Regions from separate parts of the Colwellia sp. M166 genome, predicted to be linked through region 2. Evidence: predicted binding sites of a transcription regulator. Region 2 holds the regulator's gene; each other region holds the start of a gene.

Region 1 (6,421 bases), 1.5 Mb from region 2:
GGCAAGCTTGCATGGTGGATTATACTGGCATCAATTCCATTAGGTATTGTGGGATTATTGGGCAAAGACTTTATTGAAGCAAACCTGCGCTCAGCTGCTGTTATTGCTATTACTACTTTAGTGTTTGGTATCTTATTAGGTTTTGCTGATATAAAAGCCAAAGAAAATGTCAGCGTTGAAAAGCTGGGTTTTAAAGGTGCAATGATTATTGGCTTAGCGCAAGTGCTGGCATTAATACCCGGTACTTCACGTTCTGGCATCACCATGACTTTAGGCTTAATGTTAGGGTTAAATAAAGAAAATGCCGCACGTTTTTCATTTTTGTTATCAATTCCTGCCATCGTGATGAGCGGCGGTTATTTAACCTATAAATTAATATCATCGGCTGAGCCGGTTGACTGGAGTACATTAGGTTTAGGCAGCATCTTGGCATTCTTTAGTGCTTATGCCTGTATTCACTACTTTTTAATTTTAGTCAGTAAAGTAGGTATGATGCCATTCGTGATTTATCGTTTAATTCTTGGCGCTGGTCTGCTTTGGTTTGTACTGGGATAATTGCTACACTATAGCCAATTTTAAAACGCGCTTTGGCGCGTTTTTGTTATACATATACTGATGCCAAGCGTGATACGCGAGCATTATTTTATCTACTCAGGCAGTACTAATGGACTATTGGGCTTTCTAAAAAGCCTAGGTAAACTTGGCTTCTGAACCGAATATGGTAGATATTCACCTGATTAAAAGTGAGATTTTTGATGGATTTGTCTTTAACTGAAGAACAAATGATGATTCAAGATATGGCGAAAAAATTTGCCGAAAGTGAACTCGCACCGGTAGCTGCGCAGCTTGATGAAACGATGGATCAAAAGCTATTTTTGGCTAATTTAGCACAATTGACCGAACTAGGTTTTATGGGCTTAAACATCAAAGCTGAATATGGCGGCGTTGAAGCCGGCAGTGTTGCCTTTAGTTTAGCTATTACCGAACTTGCTCGTGCTTGTGCTTCAACTGCGGTAACAACATCGGTGACCAATATGGTCGCTGAGGTGATTCAGGCCGTTGGTAATGAAGAGCAAAAGCAAAAGCATTTACCAAAGCTTTGTAGTGGTGAGTATCGCGCCGGTGGCTTTTGTTTAACGGAAGCAACTGCAGGTTCTGATCCCGCAGGGATGAAAACTCAAGCAGTTAAAGACGGAGATGATTACCTTATTAGCGGCAGTAAACTTTATATCACCAGTGGTTCATTCGCTGATGTTTTTGTGGTTTGGGCAGTTACTGACCCAGCAGCGAAAAAAGGTAAAGGTATCTCGTGTTTTATTGTTGAAGCCAACACTGCCGGTATTACTATTGGTAAAGCTGAAGGTAAAATGGGCCAGAAGGCGTCACCAACCAATGAAGTGCACTTTGACAATTGCCGTGTACCAGCTTCAGCCTTGATGGGTGCTGAAAACAAAGGTTTTGGCGTTGCGGTAGGTGAACTTGCCGGTGGCCGTATTGGTATTGGCTCGTTAGCACTGGGCGTTGGTCTTGCTGCACTTGATTACGCTAAAGCTCACATTGTTGAGCGTAAACAATTTGGTCAGTCATTGGCTAATTTTCAAGGACTGCAGTGGAAGCTTGCTGAACGTTATACTGAAATGGAAGCGGCGCGTTTATTGTTAATGCAAGCAGCATATACCAAAGAGCAAGGCCAACCTTTTGGTATGGCAGCGTCAATGGCCAAATTATTTGCTACTGAGAATGCAAATAAAGCCTGTTATGACGCTTTGCAGTTAATGGGCGGTGCGGGCTATATTCGAGAATACCCACTTGAGCGTATGGCGCGTGATGTGCGCGTAACTTCAATTTATGAAGGTACGAGTGAAATTCAAAAAGTGATTATTGCTCGAGAATTATTACAAAAAGTGTAGGGCGTATATCTTGAGATAGCCCACTTATTTAAACGGACATTGGCTGAGCTGATGTCCGTTTTTTTGTGATATTTTTAAGACTTTTTAAAATAAAATTTAACGATTATTTCTCTCAATTATAATTAGCGGCTTGTATCTTCAGGGTTTGGCCCCACTTTAAAATCATATATCTTATTATTGGAACTGCATTGATGATGAACTCTATTGCGATCACCTTAGAAAACTTTCAACAAGTTATTATTGAAGAATCAAAAAACCAACTTGTATTGGTTGATTTTTGGGCCCAACAAATCCCTGAAAGTACCGAACTGCGAGATAAGTTAACAACAGCATTAGCTAATCATGGTGATACGATACTGTTTGCAACGGTTGACTGTGAGACGCAGGGGCAAATTGCTCAGCAGTTTGGTATTCAAGGTTTACCAACGGCGGTTTTAGTCAAAGATGGTCAGCCACTTGATGGCTTAACTGGTCCACAAACTGATGCAAGCATTAATGAGTTTTTAGCTAAATATTTACCCAAAGAGCAAGACTTACTGTTAGTGCAAGCTAAAGATTTATTAGCTGAAGGTAACGTTGCTGAGGCATTTCCTATTATCAGCCAAGCTTATCAACTCGATAATGAGCGGGCTGACATTAAGTTAGTGTTAGCCAATGTTTATATTCAAACGGGTAAGATCACTGAGGCAGAGTTGTTACTGAAAAGTATCAAAATGATTGATCAAGACAGTGATTATCAATCCTTAATAGCAAAGTTGGAATTAGCAAGCCAAGCTGCGGACTCTCCTGAAATTCAAGCACTTGAACAGCAGTTGCTTAATGAACCGGAGAATGTTGAGTTACAGCAGAAATTGGCGGCACAGTATAGCCAAGTTAACCGTTATGAAGATGCACTCGCTATTCTGTTTCGCTTAGTGCAAAACAATGGTGCTGATATTGCGAGCAAAGATTTATTGCTTGATGTCTTGAAGTCCTTACCTGATGGTGATGCGTTAGCAAGCAAATACCGCCGTAAACTTTACACTTTGATGTATTAATACTTCTAGGGTTTTAAATAACCTGAGTCCTAGATAAGCTAAGTCCGTCAATGCTACGATTTCTGCGTGAAACAGCATTAAATTTGCGACTAATAGCTCGCTATTAGGTATACAAATCAGCCTTGATTCACGTAAAACTTATCACATTGATAATAAATTATGCGACTAATTTTATAATTGACTAAAGTGATTGTAACCATTGCACTATACTAATTTCTTCGCACATCCATTATCCCGAACTCAGGTTAAATAAAAAGCATAACAGTAGATTGTTATGCTTTTTTGATTTGCAGCCGCTGTAGCAAAGATTTTAAGTTTCACTGAGTGAGAAGACATTTATTAGAATTGCTATTACGCAGCAGAAATAGCTTGTTCTTCGCTCTTGAGTAAATGTGAAAACTCGCTGAGAAATTTTTGGATTTTTCTCGCGACCACTAACTGGCAGTACTTATTTTCAGGGTTGTTAGTGACATAATCTTGATGATAACTTTCGGCACTAGAGAAATTATTCACGGCTTTGACCGTGGTGACTATCGCTTGCTCAAATTCTTCTGTGCTATTTAATTGCGCAATTCTCGCTTCGGCAATCTCCTGCTGCTCAGTAGTATGGAACAGAATCGTTGAGCGATATTGGCTACCAATATCATCACCTTGACGATTTAAGCTTGTTGGATCATGAATAGCAAAAAATACCGTTAATATCGTTTCTATATCCAGTAATGTCGTATCAAAAGTTATTTGCACCACTTCGGCATGATTAGCTGTCCCATTACAAACTTGCTCGTAGCTTGGGTTGATAATATCACCATCAGCGTAACCACTGACCACTGAAACGATACCTTCAATTCGGGCAAAAATATTTTCAACGCACCAAAAGCAACCTGCGCCTAATGTTATTTTCTCGATGCTCATCGCTTTTTCCTTTGAAAAATTCTTAATATTAAATGACGTTTTATAGTTTAAGTTTTAAAACGTATAGACGTCTATATGTTTATAAGCAGAATGTATCACTCGGACGTTTAGATGTCTATATGTTTTTTGATGGTTTATGGTAAATGATCAGGTGACTAAATAACTTGCTTGATGAAGCTATTAATAAGTAGACCACCTAGTGCTGATTAGTCAGCTCTAGGTGGTATGGCCGAGTAAGTTGAACAATATATTAATCAACTAATGGCAAGTTATAAGCAACATGCTGATGAAAGCGTAAGGTTAATTCGTCTTTTTCAGTCACAATTTCAAGTTCAGTGGCAAATAAACGTATCGCTTGCTCTATTTGGTTGACAAATTTTGCATAGTTTTGTTCTACGCCATTATGGCAGTTAGCAACAAAGATTAACTGCACATTATCAACCAGTACGTCAGCCTGCCATTTACTGACAATACCACATGGGCTTTGCTTAGGGTTGTAGCCTAACATTTGTAACTCGCCAACTTTCGAAACCAATTCATGCAAACTATGCCTTACAATAGGCACCAAGCCATTGGCAATCAGTGCGCCATTATTTAAGTTAAAGCGCTTTGCTACGAGTGAGAAGGTATCAGTTAGATAGGTGAATAAAGGGTTGTAGGGATCTGCTGAAGCAGGATCAATATCAACTAACTGAGAGATCCTGTGGTTAAGGGGTAAATTAACAATCGCATAAGTGATGGATGACATATTTTCAGCCAAGTTAACATTCTGGCTCGCATACCTTTGGGCGATAGGTCTAAACTTGTGTGCTTGGCTAGTACAACAACCTTTATTTTTAGCAAATATGTCGTAGGTTAAATGCTGATGATCACGCATTCGGATGCTCGTCATGGGCAGCTTTATTTGTTGTGAGAAATTAGCTAGCAGCGCTTTTACTTTTTGATGAAATTTTGCCGCCTCAACTCGGATCTCGCTGCCCGATGCCAAAAATACTAAGGTAATTTTTTTGGCTCTAATACTGGCATTAAAAAATGAATTTTGTAGCACATGTTGTTGTGGATCATAATAGAAGATGATTTGCTGTTTGGTTTGCCACTGATGCATTTCTTGGCTATAGCGTACCCGTACTAATTTATCGTTAGCAACAAGTAGGCTGTTTGTGATGCCGTTGCTATTACTGAGATTAAATAGCAGTTCAGCTAAGGCTTGGTAACAAGCATAATAATTTGCACTGCCATCATTAGTAGAATGACTCGGTAATTGTGAAAGTAGTTGCTCTGTTAAGGTAAATTCAGCCAAAATGTATTGATTATCACGAGCATTATCCGGTATGTAGGCTTTTGTTGCTGCGCTACGTTTTCTAACTATTGACATAACAATTCCCTGAAAGAACTTGGTATCATCTTGATCCCAATTTAAGTTTTGGTATGTCAGCGATTATACGCAGTGCTTGTGACATTTTTATGTCGTGTAAAAGCCAATTAAAAATATTGATAAGATGTGCTATTGGTCGTCATAAAAGTTAATTTTTGACAGCTAAATTTAAAAAATAATATTTCGCCAATGTAAACCGAGGAAACCACGTAGAGATGTATAACAAATGTCGATAAACAATAATGCAGAGTTAATTGCAGCCATTAATCAAGTTATGCCATTTGGTAAATATAGTGGAAGAAAGCTACTACAATTGCCTGAGCCTTATTTAGTTTGGTTTCATGCTAAGGGGTTCCCTGAAGGAAAGTTAGGCCAGCAATTAGCGTTAATTTATGAAGTTAAACTTAATGGCTTAGAAGAGATGTTAAGGCCTTTGTTAAGAGCTTAACTTTTCAAACTGATTTGTTCTTGAATTTATTTTTTTAAGTCTGCTTTGCTATATAGCCTTTTGCTAACAAATTGTTTTGTAATACTTAGTTTAAAGTTGTTTTTATTCGTTGTTTATTTTCCCTAAAAAAATAAAAAAAGTACCCACTTCGTCAGAAAAACAACTTGCTTTCAGCGTTTGCTTGTCCTTAAATTAATTGGGATTGAAGTGATACCATGTTGTGGTTGGTAGTATGCTTCTCTCGTTAATTAAGGTCAATTATTAATAATTATCAAATACTTATTAAATAGTAAAATGTAGAGGTGTTATTCATGAGAAGACAGAAAAGAGACAAATTAGGCAGAGCACACTCAAATGGTTATCAAGCTGGGCTTTGTGGCAGAACTAAAGAAAAATGTCCTTATCAAAATACTGATACGAAATCAGAATGGCTTGGAGGTTGGCGAGAAGCCTTAACCGATAGAAGTATGGGCTTGTTTAAATAACCTGAGCTCCGATTGATGAATAAAGTTTTCTGACTAAGCCCTCAACCTTGAGGGCTTTTTTATAGCTGCTTTATTGGTCAGGAGGTGACTTAGTGTGTTTTTGATTGATTATAAAGTTGAGCAAGCAAGGCATTTAGCTTGTTTTTTAAGTGTTAATTGTTGCCATGAGTTATTCAAACCATCAAAAATATTCAGCTGGTTAGTGGCTACCTTATGACCGGTTAAAAACTTGATTGCTTGCAATGCTTGCATGC
Region 2 (6,421 bases):
CCGTGGCCGCCGTAAACGTAAAGAAGATCCAAAAGTACTGGGTTTAGGGGACTGTGTCGACTGTAATCTTTGTGTTGAAGTTTGCCCAGTTGGTATCGATATCCGTAATGGTTTGCAGTATGAATGCATTAATTGTGGTGCCTGTGCAGATGCTTGTGATCAAACTATGACTCAGTTTAATTATGCTAAAGGTCTAATTAGTTATACCAGCGAAAATGCTTTATTGGGCAAAAAGGCAAAGCTGCTCAGGCCGAAAATTATTGGCTATGGTATTTTATCGATATTAGCCATGCTATTTATGGTTTATACCGTGCAAGTACGAGTGCCAATTGAGTTTTCTGTATTACGTGATCGTGGCGCATTATTTCAACTCGATTTTCAGGATAATGTTACCAATAGCTATTTGTTAAAAATTACCAATAAATCGAAAATTGATCGGCAATTTGACATCAGTGTCCTGAACAATAATGTTACCTTAAGTGTTGCGGATCATATATTAATTAAAGGCGGTGAAATAGCTAGCGTGCCTGTACATTTAACGATGACGCCTGAGGAGGTTACAGAACGAGTAAGCGAAGTGTCATTACAGGTAAGTGTGCATGATTTACCGGAAGTTAAAGCGATAACCGTGACTAAGTTTTTCTCGAATTAGCTGTCGTGTTTTACGCATGAGTAACGCTTGGCAACATCAATAATACCAAGAGTATAGCCAGTATCATTCACTGCTCTTAAAAGACGTCGTACAGGCGTCTTTTTTTGATTTATTTGACCTGAAATGCGTTAAAATAGCGCCTTGTCTACTGATTAAAGTCCAATAAACTGTCAGTAAAATAGCCAGATAACGATAGTTAAAGACTGAAAAATAGCACTCACTATCAATTAAGAGTAAAACTAATGACGACAACCATCAAACAAAGAATATCGAATATCGCCCTAGTGGTTGAAGATTACGATGACGCAATTGCCTTCTATACCGAAAAGTTGAACTTTCAGCTTATTGAAGACACCGACTTAGGCGGCGGAAAACGTTGGGTGCTAATATCGCCACCAAACGGCAATGGCACTAATATATTACTTGCTAAGGCGAGTAATGCACAGCAAAGCCAATCAGTGGGTAACCAAGCCGGAGGACGAGTATTTTTATTCTTGCAAAGCAATGACTTTTGGCGTGATTATCATGAGATGAAAGCTCAAGGTGTTGAGTTTAATGAAGAGCCCCGCGTTGAAGAATATGGCACGGTTGTCGTGTTTAAAGATTTATATGGTACAAAGTGGGATTTACTCGAATTGAACGGCGAAAGTTGGTAACTTGCTTCTAGGCAATAGCTTTAACCTTATAGCTCTGGCGCGTAAAGTTAGGTCCAAAATAAGCAATAAAAAAGGCGCTGATCAGCGCCTTTTTATCTGCTTGTTGTGAGATTAGATTAATCTTCAATTTCAGCTTCGTATTCACTGAAGTCAGTGATGCCTTGTGCTTCTAACGCCCGACGAACACTTGCGGGTAATTTTTGTGTGTTGTCTTTTGCTAAGTCACCATCATCTGGCAAAGGTTGGCCAGTAAAAGCATGTAAGAATGCTTCACATAATAGTTCACTGTTAGTTGCATGACGTAGGTTATTTACCTGACGACGTGTTCTTTCATCAGTTAGCACTTTCAACACACGTAAAGGGATAGACACGGTGATCTTTTTTACTTGTTCACTTTTCTTCCCGTGTTCGGCGTATGGGTTAATATATTCGCCATTCCACTCTGCCATGAATATTCCTCTATGCTTAATTAATTGCGATAAACTTATAGTCGCGAAATCTTTTAGTTAGATTTGTTAGTTATAAGTTTATTCTTAGTTGTTGATTTTACTGGTTGTGGGGCGTGAGTCAATAACGAATGTGTAGAAGTTTAGATGTCTAAAGTTCTTGACCGCAGGCTTTAAACCGTTTAGATTTGTAGACGTCCAAACATCTATATAGAAAAGCGTCTATTCTGGAGCAGACATGAGTGAGAAAAAAATTGCCACCATCGCCGTTAGGGCAGGTATTAATAGTGACCAGCAACATGGTGGTGTGATCCCTGCTATTCATCTCTCAAGCACCTATGCCCTTAAAGGTTTTAATGAAAAACGTCAGTTTGATTATTCGCGCACTGGCAACCCAACACGTGCAACATTTGCTCAAGCTATTGCCGAATTAGAGCAAGGTGTTGTCGGTATTGTCACCAGTACCGGTATGTCAGCTGTACACCTTATTTGCCAATTGCTATCCGTTGAAGATACGGTGGTTATTCCGCATGATTGTTACGGTGGTAGTTTCCGATTATTTACCCATTTAGCTAAGCGTGGACAATTTAAGTTAGTGGTGGTTGATCAAAATGATCAAGCCGCCTTAACCCAAGCACTTTCGGCTAAACCTAAACTGGTGTTAATTGAAACACCGAGTAATCCATTATTACGTTTAGTCGATATTGCTGCTGTTACCGCACAAGCACATGCTGTTGGCGCATTAGTTGCCGTGGATAACACCTTTTTGTCACCTGTATTACAGCAACCTTTATTGCTTGGCGCTGATATTGTTTTTCATTCCACCACGAAATATATTAATGGTCATAGTGATGTGGTTGGTGGTGTTGTGGTGACCAAAGAGCAAACACTTGGTGAAGAACTTGCTTGGTGGGCAAACTGTATTGGCATTACCGGCTCAGCATTTGATAGCTACTTAGCGCTAAGAGGCTTAAAAACCTTACCTATACGTATGAAACAACACCAAATAAATGCTAATGCGGTAGCGCAATTTCTTGCTCAGCATGATGCCATTGAGCAAGTGTACTTTCCTGGTTTGGCAGATCACCCCCAACATGGCTTGGCGAAGCAACAGCAAAATGATTTTGGCGCCATGATGAGTTTCGAAATTAAAGGTGGCGTTGAAGCGGTGAAAGTACTATTTAATAAGCTTAAATTATTCACGCTAGCGCAATCGCTTGGTGGTGTTGAAAGTTTGATCAGTCACCCGTCAACCATGACGCACGCTGGTATGGCAATTGAAGCACAACTTGTTGCCGGTATTTCACAGTCACTGGTACGAATTTCAGTTGGTATTGAAGATATTGCTGACATTTTGGCTGATCTTAGCCAAGCATTAGATGCCAGCCAAACATAAAGTAAAGTGTCACACAGATATGGTAATAAAATGATAGAGTCAAATGTAGCGGTTAAGCTTACGCCGGCGAAAAATCAGTTAGCAAAAACTGCCAGTAACGTGCACAAATTCGGTGGCAGTAGCTTAGCTACTCCGGCTTGTATCGAACGCGTTATTGATATTATTCGCCAACATTGCCAGCTTAATGATGTGGTGGTGGTATCAGCTAATGGTAATACTACTGATGCGCTTTTTAGTCTCTATCAGCTGGGTGTAGAATATGTTGTGGCACAGCAAGAAAACTCAACACAGATTAACGACAATGAGCTGGTAAAATCACTACCTCAGCAACTTGAACTTGCGCTAACTGAACTGCAAACCTTACAAGGGGACTTGCTCAAGTCATTACTCAGTGTTGACAGCACAGCAAAGCTAACATCAATGTTGTCAGCTGATATTGCCCAGATAGCCAAACAATTAACTACAGACCCTGAAGCTTTTCAAAATGACTTATTAGCCTTTGGCGAAGTTTGGTCAGCGCGCTTGTTAGCAGCGGTATTAAGTGAGCGAGTTTGCCCAAGTTACATGTTAGACGCTAGAGATTTTCTTTTATTGGAAAGTGAAAAAAGCTGCGCTATTGATTACAACCAAAGTGAAAATAACTTTTTGGCTCAGCAACAACCGGGACAACTCGTGGTGGTCACGGGCTATATTGCCCGTGATCAACAACAAAAAACCTGCACCTTGGGCCGTAACGGTAGTGATTATTCCGCCACTATTATGGCCGCTTTAGTTGGCGCGCGTAACGTTACGCTTTGGACTGATGTCGATGGTATTTATAGTGCTGATCCGCGTGTTGTGCCACAGGCAAGAAAACTACATCGTTTGCCAAACGCCGTTGCTAACGAACTTGGTCGTTTGGGTAATCCGGTGTTACATGCAAAAACCTTACAGCCCTTAGCAAATCATAATAGTCATTTACATGTTGCGAGTAGTTTTGCGCCAGAAATTAGCGGTACTGAAATAGGCCAATTTGGCCAAATAGCAAAACAAGAGCTATCAGTTACGCATTTAAATGATTTGATTCTTGCGCATTCAGTAAGCTTGCTCGGGCAGGCTGGCCGTAAAGCGGTAGAGGAGTTTTCGCCGGTTTGTTATAACCTAACTGAAGGCTATTTAGTGGTACCCCAGGCACAGCAAAAAGCGCTTAGCCAATGGTTGGCGAGTCATGGTAACCAAGTATCGTTTACGCCTGTTGCTATTATTGCCGTGGTTGGTTATCAGGTGGCAAAGCAAGGGGATATGCGTGCTAGATTCAAAAGAGCATTGCGACATCAGCGCACTTTACATTTTGTTCAGGCAGAAAATAAACATAGTTATATTGCCGTATTACCTGAGCCTTGCACTAGCGAATGGCTTAACAATATTCATGCAGATATGACCAAAGATGCCCGCAATATTGGACTAGTGGTTGCCGGTATTGGCAATATCGGTCAACGATTTTTAGAAATGCTGCCTAAACAACTAGCGCGATTATCGGTATTAGAAAATGTTCATTTAGTGGCATTAGTTGGCGCGACTAAAGCGCTGATCAATACCGACGGTATTGATGTCAGCCATGCAATTACCCATTATCAACAACAAGCAAAAGCTTATGAAAGTGCTGAGCTAGTCGAATGGCTAAATAATCATCCTTATGATGAATTAATCGTAGTTGATATCACACCCAGCGAAGATTTTAGCGAATTATATCAACAGTTTTTTAGCCAAGGAATTCACGTGATTGGCGCAAATAAATGGGCCGCGTCATCACCAACAGCAAATTATCAACAATTGTTAAGTACCGCCAAACAGCATAATAGTTTATGGCTTGGAAATACCACAGTTGGTGCAGGTTTACCGATTAACGCGACGATTGCTGAGTTGATCAACAGCGGTGATGTTATTACCGAAATATCAGGTATATTTTCTGGCACCTTATCTTGGTTATTTCAATATTATGATGGCGCTATACCGTTTTCAACACTGTTATCAGATGCATTAACCCAAGGCTTAACAGAGCCAGATCCGCGTGAAGATTTATCCGGTAGAGATGTACAACGAAAGTTACTTATTTTGGCTAGAATGGCAGGCTTTGAATTATCATTAGCCGATATTGATTGTCAGAGTTTAGTGCCCGAAGCGCTGCGTGATATTCCACTCGCTGAGTTTTTGCAGCGCACTCATGAACTTGATGAACTATTTTTACAGCGCTTAAATCAAGCCAAAGCACAACGCTGTGGCATACGCTATGTTGCACGCTTTGCGAATGAAAATAACAAAATTAGTGCGAAAGTAAGTTTGGAAGTACTGACTAATGATGATGCTTTTACGCAGTTAACACCGTGCGATAATGTTTTTCAAATTAAGAGTCAGTGGTATCAAGAAAACCCGTTAATTATTCGTGGCCCGGGGGCAGGACGTGATGTTACCGCCGGAGGTATTCATGCGGATTTAGTGACTATTTGTCAGCAACTTAATCATCGCCAGCAGCGAGTGAAAATTAAAGGGCTTTAGCAAGTAAGTTGTCTTTATATGCTTTAGAAACACCGACAATACAGTATATTTTTTATTTCAAAAGTTTGGAATTTGATTTACTGCTTGGCGTCGGTGTGCCGACTGCACGCAAGGGGGAAATAGACACCGATCTCCCCCTTGCATCCACCACTGTGCCCAACTCCGCTAAAACTGAAATAGTAATTTTTGCTGTTATCGATTCCTGACGAATGCTCGTCCCTGCGCGACGTCAGTTCCAGCCATCCATGGCTGTCATCGATTAACGACGCTTAAAAATTAAAATTTCCACGCTGAGATGGGAATTAGCGATCGTTAAGCGTCAGTGAAAATAAATAGATCGAAAGGGTTACGGAAGATAAGCGATCACTCTGATCTGCTTGGGGAAAATGCTGAAAAAAATATCAATGTTTAGCTATTGCTGGCAGGACGCCAGCAAAGCGAAGTAGCACAGTGATATGTTCAGGACGAACGGTATTTTGCGCTGCCATCGATGGTAAGGAGCCTTGTGCTATTTAAGCGTTAGCTCGATACGTTTTATTTTATGAAGGAAAGATTTTTCAGCAGCGCGAGGGAGGTCGGCGTCAGCTTCCCTTTGGGTGCAGTCGCCACCGCGACAACGGTAAATCAAAGTAGAATAACTTAAATATGCACCAGAATTTACTTACTTTTGAGTAGGGGATGTCTTCTACTTCTTATGTGTTAGGTAAAATTCTTCTTTTCCTACCAGAAAATTTCC
Region 3 (6,421 bases), 1.8 Mb from region 2:
TTGCCCATGTTAATAAAAACAATGAAATTGCAGGGCCACAAACCTTAGTACATATTGTTGATGCCCTGCTCCATATCGATACCAACGATGGCCAAATAAGAACCTTGCGTGCCAATAAGAACCGTTTTGGTGACATAGACACTGTCGGTATTTTTAAAATGTGCGAGCGCGGCATGCTCAGTGTTGATAACCCGAGTGAGATATTTTTATCGGGCTCAAGCACCGAATCCCCCGGCTCTGCTATTACTTGTATCAGAAAAGGTAACCGAAATTTATTACTTGAAATCCAATGTTTAACCACAGAAACCGAAGCTGAATTTCCACAACGGGTTTGTGTTGGCTTAAATATGAACCGGATCAAAATGCTAACCGGAATTTTACGTAAACATACCAAAACCAAAATTTATCACGATACCTTTTTTAATATTATTGGCGGGCTAAAAATAGATGAATCAGAAACCTGTATTGATCTCGCCCTAGTCACGGCGCTGTTAAGTAGTTTGAATGAATTTGTTATCCCAAGAACCACCTGCATTATGGGAGAGCTAAGTTTAAATGGTGACGTGCGCCCAATTGATAGTGGCGTTCCTCGGGTAAAAGAAGCGGCTCAACATGGCTTCACGGAAATATTTATTCCCTTTCGTAACTATCATAAGTCGATGGAAGGTTTAGGGGCGAAAATAACCCCGCTAAAAACCATTCATGAATTAATTGAGCTCATTAAATAGTGTTTAGTAAGAAGTACTTAGTAAATAGCGCTTAAAAATCTTCAAGCAACTCGATATTCACAATGAATAAATGCAGAACATAAATTCTGCATTTATTATTTTCCTCTACCCTACATAGCTACCAAGCCTATTTAACAGCCGCAATATTACGATGGCTCATAATCTAAGTTAGCTGATAACCAACGTTCGGCCTGCGGCATGGTCATTTCTTTACGTGCAGCATAGCTTTCTACTTGATCTTGCGCCACTTTAGCGACGGCAAAATATTTCGAGTCTGGGTGTGCAAAGTACCAGCCACTAACCGCAGCGCCTGGCCACATAGCAAAACTTGAAGTTAGCTCCATACCAATATTTTCGTCCACGTTGAGTAACTGCCACAACAAGCCTTTTTCGGTATGTTCAGGACAGGCTGGATAACCTGGCGCAGGACGTATACCTTGGTATTTTTCGCGAATTAAACTGTCGTTATCAAGATTTTCATCCGCTGCGTAACCCCAATACTCTTTACGAATTTGCTCATGTAAATACTCAGCGCTAGCTTCGGCGAGTCTATCAGCAACGGCTTTAATTAAGATACTGTTGTAATCATCATGCTTGGCATCAAAAGCTTTTACTAACGCTTCAACCCCAAAACCGGCTGATACCGCAAAAGCGCCAACATAATCATCAACACCTGAGGCTTTATCAGCAACATAATCAGCTAAACAACGGTTAAATTGCCCTGCTGGTTTTTTACTTTGCTGACGTAATTGGTGCAGTTTCATTAACTTTTCCGTGCGCGATTCATCAGTATAAAGCTGTAAATCATCTTGCTCACGATTAGCCGGAAATAAACCAAACACCGCTTTAGCGGTTAACTTTTTATTATTAATAACATCATCTAACATAGCATTAGCATCGTTAAATAGCTTAGTGGCTTCTTCGCCCACCACTTCATGACGCAAAATCAACGGATACTTGCCCGATAACTGCCAAGTCATAAAAAATGGCGTCCAATCGATATAATTTCTCACGATATTTAAATCGATATTATCAAGTACCGTTACACCTAATTTATTGGGTACTTTAGGGGTGTAATGGTCAAAACTAATGGGTACCGCATTGGCACGAGCATCTTTTAGCGAAATTAAACTCGAACGTGGACCTTTTTTATAATGACGTTCGCGTACTTTCACGTATTCAGCTTTTTGTCGCTCAACGAAACCGGCTCGGTTTTCATCAGAAAGCAATGTGCTTACCACTGACACTGAACGCGAGGCATTAGGAACGTAAACGACAGGATGTTCATACTGCGGCTCAATTTTAACCGCCGTGTGAGCTTTTGAGGTAGTAGCACCGCCGATCAGTAAAGGTAATTCAAACTCCTGACGCTTCATTTCTTTCGCGACATGAACCATTTCATCGAGTGATGGCGTGATCAAACCCGATAAACCTATAATGTCGACTTTTTCTTCACGTGCAACGCGTAAAATATCTTCACACGAAACCATAACGCCTAAATCGATAATTTCGTAATTATTACACTGCAGCACAACGCCAACAATATTTTTACCAATATCATGAACATCACCTTTTACTGTCGCTAACAGTATCTTACCATTCGATTTTATTTCAGTTTTTTCCGCTTCAATAAAAGGATTTAAATGCGCCACAGCCTGCTTCATTACCCGGGCTGATTTTACCACTTGCGGTAAAAACATTTCGCCAGCACCAAACAAATCACCAACGACATTCATGCCATCCATTAATGGCCCTTCAATAACATCTAGAGGTCTAGTTGCCTCTAGTCGAGCGGCCTCAGTATCTTCAATAATAAATTCATTAATTCCCTTAACAAGAGAATACTCTAGGCGCTTTTTAACCGGCAGTTCACGCCAAGTTAAATCGGCTTTACTATTTTGACTACCCGCTTGACCACGATATTCTTGAGCAATGTCGAGCAAACGTTCAGTGGCGCCATCATCGGAGTTTTGAATAACATCTTCAACCGCTAAACGCAGGTTATCTGGAATATCAGAATAAATAGCTAATTGACCAGCATTCACTATGCCCATATCCATACCATTTTTTATTGCATGATAAAGAAACACTGCATGAATGGCTTCACGTACTGGATTATTACCACGAAATGAAAATGAAACATTAGACACGCCACCTGAGATCATCGCATGCGGCAAGTTTTGCTTAATGTCCGCTACCGCGTCAATAAAGTCGCGTGCATAATTATTGTGCTCTTCAATACCGGTAGCGACAGCAAAAATATTCGGATCAAAAATAATATCTTCAGCAGGATAGCCAATTTCATGCACCAAAATATCGTAGGCACGATGACATATTTCATACTTGCGCTCACGCGTATCTGCTTGGCCCTTTTCGTCAAAGGCCATGACAATAACAGCGGCACCATATCGGCGTAACAACTCTGCTTGCTGACGGAAGTTATCCTCGCCTTCTTTCAAGCTAATAGAGTTAACAACCCCCTTACCCTGAATGCATTTTAAACCCGCTTCTAAAATATCCCATTTAGATGAGTCGAGCATAATAGGCACTTTGGCAATATCAGGCTCACCGGCAATTAAATTTAAAAACCGCACCATAGCCGCTTGTGAGTCCAACATGCCTTCATCCATGTTGATATCGATAATTTGTGCGCCATTTTCCACTTGCTGTAAAGCAACGGCTATCGCTTGGTCGTAGTTCTCTTCGGTGATTAAGCGTTTAAAAACCGCAGAGCCGGTAACATTGGTGCGCTCGCCGACGTTAACAAATAAGCTGTCTGTTTTAATGGTTAAGGCTTCTAAGCCCGATAAACGACAAGCAATTTCTTTAGCGTTAATTGCTCGCGGTGCAATGCTCGCCACTGCATCGGCCATACCTTTAATATGTGCCGGCGTGGTACCACAACAGCCACCAATAATATTTAAAAACCCAGCATTTGCCCATTCCGCAACATGCTGATCCATGTCTTCAACAGTAAAGTCATACTCACCAAAAGCATTCGGTAAACCAGCATTAGGATGCGCAGATACCGCGACATCTGAAATACGACTTAATTCTTCGACATACTGACGTAACTCAACCGGACCAAGCGCACAGTTCAAACCAAATGAAATCGGCTTAGCATGCCGTAAAGAGTTATAAAAAGCTTCCGTTGTTTGCCCTGACAAGGTTCGACCTGATGCATCAGTAATCGTGCCTGATATCATCACCGGTAAACGTTCACCGCGACTTTCAAAAACGGTCTCAACAGCAAAAATAGCTGCTTTAGCATTTAAGGTATCGAATATAGTTTCAATCAAAATAATATCGCTGCCGCCATCAATCAAGGCATGGGTCGACTCAATGTAAGCATCTTTAAGCTCATCAAAAGTGACATTTCGATAAGCAGGATCATTGACATCTGGCGATATTGAACAAGTTCTATTGGTTGGCCCTAAAACACCGGCAACAAAGCGTGGCTTATCTGGATTATTAGCGGTGAATTCATCCGCCACTTCACGTGCTAGCTGCGCGGCTTTGAAATTAATATCAGCACTATGCGCTGCCATGTCGTAATCAGCCATGGCAATCGTCGTAGCGTTAAAGGTATTCGTTTCAAGAATATCAGCACCCGCTTCAAGATATTCACAATGAATGGCTTTAATAATGTCAGGTTGCGTCAGCACCAACATATCGTTATTACCTTTAACGTCACAATGCCAATCGGCAAATTGTTCGCCACGATAATCTTGCTCTTCAAATTTATAGGCTTGGATCATCGTACCCATTGCGCCATCTAAAATAAGAATGCGTTTTGCTAACTGCGCTTGTAATAAACCATAAGAGGAAGATTTCAGCACTTTTGCTTGAGAGTTTTCTGACTTAGACACGGGATTTCCCTGGATGAATGGCTTTAATATGGTCTGCATCTAATTGATACGGCGTAATTTGATAAACGTAATAGTTCAACCAATTGGTAAAAAGTAAACTGCCATGGCTACGCCACGTGTTTGCGGTATCACTTTTAGGGTCGTTATCAGTAAAGTAATTATCAGGTTTTGCAGCATGTCCGCCAGTATCAAGATCTCGAAAGTATTCCTCACTCAAAGTCGAAGCGTCATATTCTGGATGCCCGGTTAGGTAAACTTGTTGTTTGTTTTTACTGGCCGCTAAATAAACCCCAGCATCATCTGACTCAGCCAATATTTCTATATTATCTAACGTTTGATAATCAGCTTTATCAATATAACCATAACGGGAGTGTGGCACATTAAAGCTTTCATCAAAGCCTCGGGTTAGTTGCTCTTTCGGTTTTAAACAACGATGACGATAAACCCCTGAAAGCTTATGCTCACGCAAATGTCGTTTTAAACCATAATGATGGTAGAGCGCAGCATGGGCAGCCCAGCAAGAAAACATCGTTGATGTCACGTTTTGCTCTGCCCAGTCAAACACTTGGCAAATTTTATCCCAAAAGGTCACTTGCTGATAATCAAGCAATGCTAGTGGCGCACCGGTAATAATCAAACCATCATATTGTTTATGTTTAATATCATCAAATAAGCGATAAAAGTTATCTAAATGCGCTTGCGGTGTATTTTTAGATTCATTGGCATGTATACGGACAAATTCGACATTAATTTGCAACGGAGTATTCGCCAACATGCGCAAAATTTGCACTTCGGTTTCGATTTTATTCGGCATTAAGTTAAGAATTGCCACTTCCATTGGACGAATTTCTTGATCAGCAGCACGGCGTTCAGACATCACAAAAATATTTTCATGATCTAAAATCGTCAAAGCTGGCAGTTCATTGGGGATCTTAATGGGCATAGTACTAACCTAATATCAAATATTCTTAAAGTATAAGGTAACGCTGAAAAACAGCATTATTACCAACAAATTTTACCTGCCTATAATGTGACTTGGATTTCTAGCTATGTCAACCTCTAAACGTATAGACGTCTAAATGTTTTTTTATGATAATGACAATTTTATTATTAAGACAATGATTCAGCGATAAAAATTAGTCAGAAAATGACAAATAATACGTCTATTAAGCCTTTCAGGTTAACAAAATGATTTTAATGATTTTAATGATTTTACAAAGCGATGATGAAAAAGAGAGCATAGAAAGGAGTAAAATGTTTAAAAACTATCAGAAAAAAATTATAAACACCTGTTATATAATAATTTAACTTAAAGTTACGCATTTAAGCATTTATAAATTGAGTTAATAAACTTACCATAAAAACTGACGACATAACAAAATGGGTTAATACAGCATTGAGTGAAAAGTGCTTTTCTCAAAGATAAATTCAAAACATCTCAGCTTAAAATTTAACAGATAAAAACACGCTCATGAATAAAAAATAAAGCTCCGCGGCTAGTTATTTTTTTTACGGTACTTAACATAGCCATAAAAGTAATTTAACAATACCGCAATGACCAGTAGAAAAACACCGGAAGACATTTGCCTTTCATTTAGGAGCTTTAACTGCCAAAAGTAAGCAATAAATGCTAAAAACATCGCAAGTAACAATAAACTTATTCCAACACTTTTACCAAAGGCTTGAGGATCAGAAAAATTACTTTCCTTGTAGCCTGAAATTAGGCCTCTGCGCCCTTTAAAGGCGATCAAATAACCAGAAATACCACAAGGTAAAACAGCAAAGAATAAAATAATTAAAGCTTCAATCATCGACTTTTCAATA

The links. The regulator MetJ, encoded in region 2, represses methionine synthesis genes. The targets are predictions, from matches to a motif close to TAGACGTCTAGACGTCTA.
Region 1: a site for MetJ is predicted at 3,916-3,933, ahead of msrA (peptide-methionine (S)-S-oxide reductase MsrA). Genes of this name have one in related genera too.
Region 3: a site for MetJ is predicted at 5,658-5,675, ahead of metA (homoserine O-succinyltransferase). Genes of this name have one in related genera too.

Annotation. Positions count from the first base shown of each region.
Region 1 is NZ_CP040755.1:3,531,736-3,538,156, forward strand. Features, by position in the region: gene FGD67_RS15955 (undecaprenyl-diphosphate phosphatase) at 1-555, shown strand, start outside; gene FGD67_RS15960 (acyl-CoA dehydrogenase family protein) at 756-1,910, shown strand; gene FGD67_RS15965 (tetratricopeptide repeat protein) at 2,102-2,947, shown strand; gene msrA (peptide-methionine (S)-S-oxide reductase MsrA) at 3,299-3,859, opposite strand; gene FGD67_RS15975 (DUF3083 family protein) at 4,110-5,234, opposite strand; gene FGD67_RS15980 (DUF3820 family protein) at 5,461-5,682, shown strand; gene rmf (ribosome modulation factor) at 5,994-6,167, shown strand; gene FGD67_RS15990 (HesA/MoeB/ThiF family protein) at 6,276-6,421, opposite strand, start outside.
Region 2 is NZ_CP040755.1:2,050,309-2,056,729, reverse strand. Features, by position in the region: gene ccoG (cytochrome c oxidase accessory protein CcoG) at 1-652, shown strand, start outside; gene FGD67_RS09335 (VOC family protein) at 895-1,308, shown strand; gene metJ (met regulon transcriptional regulator MetJ) at 1,425-1,757, opposite strand; gene metB (cystathionine gamma-synthase) at 1,993-3,150, shown strand; gene metL (bifunctional aspartate kinase/homoserine dehydrogenase II) at 3,181-5,685, shown strand.
Region 3 is NZ_CP040755.1:3,881,241-3,887,661, reverse strand. Features, by position in the region: gene radA (DNA repair protein RadA) at 1-728, shown strand, start outside; gene metH (methionine synthase) at 875-4,567, opposite strand; gene metA (homoserine O-succinyltransferase) at 4,590-5,540, opposite strand; gene FGD67_RS17530 (hypothetical protein) at 6,094-6,408, opposite strand.